Regions from separate parts of the Volucribacter amazonae genome, predicted to be linked through region 1. Evidence: riboswitches for the same ligand, from Rfam matches in the RefSeq annotation. Region 1 holds a riboswitch; the other holds the start of a gene.
What was found. A riboswitch is a leader RNA that binds a small molecule or an ion and turns the genes downstream of it on or off. The one in region 1 is predicted to bind thiamine pyrophosphate.
Positions count from the first base shown of each region.

Region 2: it holds a riboswitch for thiamine pyrophosphate, as region 1 does, so the genes downstream of both, A6A20_RS04045 (ABC transporter ATP-binding protein) here and thiM (hydroxyethylthiazole kinase) in region 1, are expected to answer to the same signal.

Region 1 covers NZ_LWID01000001.1:2,106,720-2,109,936, reverse strand. Annotated here, with positions in the region: gene thiD (bifunctional hydroxymethylpyrimidine kinase/phosphomethylpyrimidine kinase) at 1-457, opposite strand, end outside; gene thiM (hydroxyethylthiazole kinase) at 450-1,250, opposite strand; TPP riboswitch at 1,330-1,432, opposite strand; gene araC (arabinose operon transcriptional regulator AraC) at 1,539-2,390, shown strand; gene A6A20_RS10150 (autoinducer 2 ABC transporter substrate-binding protein) at 2,606-3,217, shown strand, end outside.
Region 2 covers NZ_LWID01000001.1:818,514-821,730, forward strand. Annotated here, with positions in the region: gene A6A20_RS04035 (4Fe-4S cluster-binding domain-containing protein) at 1-179, shown strand, start outside; gene A6A20_RS04040 (NupC/NupG family nucleoside CNT transporter) at 194-1,444, shown strand; TPP riboswitch at 1,536-1,633, shown strand; gene A6A20_RS04045 (ABC transporter ATP-binding protein) at 1,709-2,422, shown strand; gene A6A20_RS04050 (ABC transporter permease) at 2,419-3,177, shown strand; gene A6A20_RS04055 (ABC transporter substrate-binding protein) at 3,191-3,217, shown strand, end outside.

The DNA.
Region 1 (3,217 bases):
TAATGTTAATCCCCGTTAAAGTTTCCGCCTCTGGAATATTTGGGGTAATTACATCGGCAAGAGGCAGTAAATGCTGAATTAAGGCATCAATGGCATTTTGTTGTAGCAAGGGCGCGCCACCTTTGGCAATCATCACAGGATCAAGCACAAAATACCCAAAACGATATTGCTTTAATTGGCGAGCCACACACTCAATAATCTCCGCGCAACCGAGCATACCCACTTTAAAGGCGTTAATCTGAAAATCTTGGGCAATGGCTTGGAGTTGCGCCTCAATATTGCCACAAGGAATGGTATGAATATCAAACACACCAAGCGTATTTTGGGCGGTTACCGCCGTAATCACCGAAGTGCCAAAAACCTGACGCATTTGGAAAGTTTTTAAATCCGCCTGAATGCCTGCACCACCGCCACTATCTGAGCCAGCAATGGTTAATGCTTGTGCCATCTTAGACATAATCTACCCTCCCATATTGCGTAATTTGTTCAGCATTGATTGCACCAAGTTGATCTAATAATGCCATATTAAATTGCCCATATTGGGTAGGCTGGAGAGGCTGGGCGGCAAGTTCCCCTGCAATCGCATAAACCGTACAAGCCTCAAGGGTTGCCGCAAAATATTGAGAGGGATTAGCCACCGCCACAAAAGCCGCGCAAACCGCACTCAACAAACAGCCAGACCCTGTAATTTTGGGAAACATCGGCGTTCCATTGTGAACTAAAGCGGTATTGGCACCGTTACTAATCACATCGGTTGCCCCACTGATTGCTACCACACATTGATATTGTTGGGCGACACGCTGTGCAATGGCAATTAAATCGCCATTGCCTTGCCCAGCATCAACCCCTTTACTTTGCCACTGTTCCCCAGCAATACACGCCAATTCGCCAGCATTGCCTCGAATCACCGCAAATTTCACTTCGGCAAGCAAACTATCAATGGTTTCACGACGATAAGCCGTTGCCGCCACGCCCACAGGATCAAGCACTACAGGAATATGCTGTTGATTTGCGGTTTTACCCGCTAAAATCATCGCCTCCACCCCTTTGCTAAATAACGTACCAATATTAATCACTAAACCACGATTAAATTGCTGAATATCCGCCACTTCCGCCACATTATCAGACATCAACGGCGAAGCCCCTAAAGCCAATAAACCATTGGCACTATAATTGGCAACCACGATATTGGTAAGATTATGAATCAGCGGATTTTGCTGGCGAATTTTGGCTAAAAATTGAGATTGCATAGCAAGTCCTTATTGCAAAATTGAACGAAAGAAAAGATTGTCAATACTAAGAAATAAGGCGAGCAATAATAAAAGAAAGGGATAAGCATACTTAGTTTCCTACGGCAGTATTAACTGAATCAGGTTCACGGGTATTTTCTCAGCGAAGTTAAAAGAATAACTAAGCACCCCGACTATGTATGGCAGTATAGGGGATTTTGGATAAAATGAGAAGTAAAAATATTTAGCTATTAAATTTAAATAAAATTAGTGATAAATTTATCTCACTAACAATTATGGAGTAGCTTTATGTATAAAAATTATTCATTGTTATTGCCAAATTATCCTTTTAATTCAGAATTGATTGCGGGAATAACGCAAGGGGAAAAAGGAAACTATCTTGATTTTATTGTAGATAGACCTGAAGGTATGAAGGGGTATATGTTACAGCTAACTACTTTCGGGAAAGGCGAGGTATTTGATGGCAAGAAAAAATTTGAAGCAGTGAAAGGACAACTATTGTTATTTTCCCCACAAGCTATGCAGTGTTATCAAAGACATCATGAAAGTCAATATTGGCATTATAAATGGATTTATTTTTATCCAGATCCTAAATGGTTGAAATGGTTAAACTGGTCGAATACACAGCAGCATATAGGGAAAATATTTATTAATAATCAACATTGTTTCTTAGAAATTAGTCAATTATTCAGTAAAGTGGAAATTGAATTAAAATCAAGCCATATTGTTAAGCAAGATCTTGTTTCAACTTTATTAGAATATTTACTAATGAAGTGTTTTTCAATTGAAAAACTTAAATGTATACCAAGTATTGATCAAAGAGTTTTGATTATTTGTGAATATATTCTGGAACATTTGGAACAAAATAATAGCATTGATGAATTAGCAAGTATTGTTTTTTTGTCTTCTTCACGCTTATCTCATTTATTTAAGAATGCGTTAGGGATTAGTATTGTGCAATGGAAAGAATACCAAAGAATTTTAGTTGCTAAAAAATTATTACATTTTTCTAATATCTCCGTTGCTAGTTTAGCTCGTTCTTTAGGATATGATGATTCGCTATATTTCTCTAAACTTTTTAAGAAACATACTGGAATGTCTCCATCAGAATTCCGAGAAATAGAAAGGAATAACGGTTAAAAATGTGATCTAATTCTCAATTTATTTTGTATAGCAGGATTTTCCATACTTACACGTCAAAAATACATATCTTTTACTTTCCCATTAACATAAGATGATTTTGCCTAGAAACTTATTTATAACTTAAGGTTATGTAATTAGCTATAAATAGATTTCGAGGGTATAAACAGATTTTAGCTCATTGAAAAAATTGTATTAGTTAGGAGGATTTTCCTATGAATAAAATGGTATTTAAGAAATTATTTTCTATTTTATTATTATCTTGTTGTAGTCATTTTGCACTAGCATCAGATTATGAAGTAGTAAATATTTCTAAAATTGACGGTATGCCTTGGTTTAATCGTATGGCAGGGGGCGTTATTCAGGCTGGTAAGGATAATAATGTCAATGCTTATCAAGTTGGCCCATCTAATACAGATGCTCCTCAACAGGTAAAATTAATTGAAGATTTGATTGCTAAAAAAGTCAATGCAATCTCTATTGTACCTAATGATGCAAATGCTTTAGAACCTGTTTTGAAAAAAGCTAAACAAAATGGCATCGTTATTTTAACTAATGAATCTGTTGGGCAACCAAGTGCTGATTGGGATATAGAAATTATTGATAATGCCCAATTTGCAGCAGATTATGTTGAAGAAGTAGCGAAAACTATTGGAGGAAAAGGAGGGTATGTACTTTATGTTGGTGGTTTGACGGTACCTCAGCATAATTTATGGGCAGACCTTTTTATTAATTATCAGAAAAAACATTATCCAGAAATGTTTGAAGTTACGAGTAGAATGCCTGTCGCAGAAAATATCAATGATGCAAGACGTACAACACTTGAT
Region 2 (3,217 bases), 1.3 Mb from region 1:
AAGTTGCACAATTATTATTACCCTATCCTCAGGTGCTACTCAAAATTATTCGGGTACATACTAAAGGAACAAGAGATCCTGAGGGATTACAATCTTTTGTTCCCAGTATAGAACAAGTTGATCAGTTAGCATGTTATGCAAAACAATGCGGAATTCACAACATTAAAACTATTTACTAATTATTGAGGTCATTATGAATATACTTATTAGCCTTTTAGGTATTGTGGTTTTGTTAACCATCGGTATCTTACTTTCTACACAACCCAAAGAAATTAATTGGCGTACAATTTTAGGTGCATTATTAATCCAAATTACCTTTGCTGCCTTAATACTCTATGTTCCTATCGGACGAGAAATCTTATTAGCAATGGCAAATGGAATCAGTCATATAATCAATTATGCCAACGAAGGAATCGATTTCTTATTTGCTGGGCTTGCGGATGTAAAAAATTCGGGGTTCATTTTTGCCATAAAAGTCTTGCCAATTATTGTCTTTTTCTCTGCTCTCATTTCTGTACTTTATTATATTGGTATTATGCAATGGATTATTAAAATTATTGGAGGGGGGCTACAAAAAGCCTTAGGCACCTCAAAATCTGAATCTATGTCAGCAGCGGCTAATATATTCGTTGGGCAAACCGAAGCCCCCTTGGTCATCAAACCTTTTGTAAGCCGAATGACTGAATCAGAGCTTTTTGCTGTAATGGCTGGAGGAACTGCCTCTATCGCTGGCTCAGTATTAGCCGGTTATGCAGGAATGGGTATTCCTTTAACCTACCTTATTGCAGCTTCATTTATGGCGGCACCCGCTGGATTATTATTTGCTAAACTTATGCTACCACAAACACAAAAATTCACCGACGAGCTTATTGAAAATGAAAATACAGAAAAGCCTAATAATGTACTAGAAGCTCTTGCTAACGGTGCAACATCAGGTATGTATTTAGCTTTTAACATCGGTGCAATGTTAATAGCAGTAATTGCTATGATAGCCTTACTTAATGGCATACTTAGTTATATTGGTGGGTATCTTGGTTATCAAGATCTTAGTATACAAATGCTATTAGGTTACTTATTTAAACCTCTTGCGTATTTAATTGGAGTACCTTGGTCAGAAGCGGGTATTGCAGGTCAAATGATTGGTATGAAACTAGCGGTAAATGAATTTGTAGGTTATTTAGAATTTTCTCAATATTTACAACCTGATCCCCCTACACAACTCAGTGATAAAACAAAAGCAATTATCACCTTTGCACTATGTGGTTTTGCTAATTTTAGTGCAATTGCAGTAATGATTGGAGGAATAGGGAGTATTGCACCTAATAAACGCTCTGATATTGCTCGTTTAGGATTAAAAGCGGTCATTGCGGGAACATTAGCTAATTTGCTCAGTGCAACGATAGCTGGTATTTTTATTGATCTCAGTGGTGTTGCTTTAATTTAAAAAGATAACAATGTAGAAAAGAACCACAATAAAAAAGTGCGGTCTATTTTCACAAAATTTTTGCTTTTTTTCATAAGCTAAGTTATATTCATTGCATTAGTCGGGGTGCTTAGGTGTTTACCGAGCTGAGATAATACCCGTGAACCTGATACAGCTAATACTGACGTAGGAAACTAATTATGCCATTATTCTCTTTTTTCTTTATTCCTTTATTTTCTCTTGCTCAAATCCGATCATTATTAATCCCATAAAGCTGGATTAATCATGAAAGCCATTGAAATTAGCCAGCTGACCCTGTCTTTTGCTCAACAAAAGCTATTTCATCAATTTGATTTTAGTTTGGCACAGGGCGAATGGGTCGCATTGTTAGGTATGTCTGGGATTGGAAAATCAACCTTGTTGCGTGCCATTGCAGGGTTAGAACAAACGGCAATTTCGCAGGGGCAAATTTATTGTGCGGGAAAAATTGCTTGGTTAGCTCAGCAAGATAGCCTTTATCCTTGGTTGTCCCTTGAAGATAATGTGCAATTAGCTCAATATTTAGCAGGCACGCAAAATACACAAACTCGCCAGCAAGCTCGTCAATTATTAGCTGCGGTCAATTTGGACGAACATTGGCATAAACCTTGTTACCAACTTTCTGGTGGGCAACGACAACGTGTGGCGTTGGCAAGAACCCTAATGCAACAGGCGGATATTATTTTAATGGACGAACCTTTTTCCGCCTTAGATGCCGTTACTCGTTTACAGCTACAAGATCTGACCTGTCAGCTATTTCAAGATAAAACCCTGTTATTAATTACCCACGATCCGCAAGAAGCCTTACGCCTTGCCGATAAAATTTATGTGTTAAGTGGGCAGCCTGCACAACTCTCTGCGGCGATTGAACCTCCGGGGCAAAAACCTCGTCAACTTAATCAACAAACCTTATGGCAATTACAACAACAATTATTACAGCAACTCATGAGGGCATTATGAAAACAACGCTGCGTTATTTCGCCCAGATTACTTTGTTAGCCCTCGCATTAGTGTTAATTTGGGCGGCAATCATCCATTATTTTGCTTTACCTCATTATTTATTACCACCGCCCTTTAGCGTTGGAAAAACCTTGATAGAACAATGGCCGCTGTTATTATTGCACAGCAAAATTACCTTAATAGAAATTATACTCGGTTTGGTCATCGGCTTTTTATTAGGTTTATTATCCGCATTGGTGCTTTGTTTGTTCCCACGTTTAGCAAAATTATTATTGCCCTTACTTGTGTTATCCCAAGCCATTCCTGTTTTTGCCATTGCTCCCTTATTGGTTTTATGGTTTGGTTATGGTATGCCGTCCAAAATCGTGATGACAGTTTTAATTATTTATTTTCCTGTTACGGCGACTTGTTATGACGGTTTACGCCAAACACCGAAACAATGGTTAGAATTAGCCAGTACATTAACCCCCTCATCTTGGCGAATTTTATTTAAAGTGAGATTACCTGCCGCCTTGCCTGCCCTTGCTTCTGGGTTACGTATCGCCACCTCTATTGCCCCTATTGGTGCGATTGTGGGCGAATGGGTGGGTTCTTCCCAAGGGCTAGGTTATTTAATGTTACAAGCCAATGCCCGAATGCAAGTAAGCCTTATGTTTGCTGCATTATTAATGCTGATGCTAATGGCATTAACACTTTATTTTACCCTTGATAAATTACTTAACCGCCTAATTCCTTGGGCAAATTATTTACCTTAACAAAGGAGCAACCATGAAAAAATATTTGTTAATTTTAACC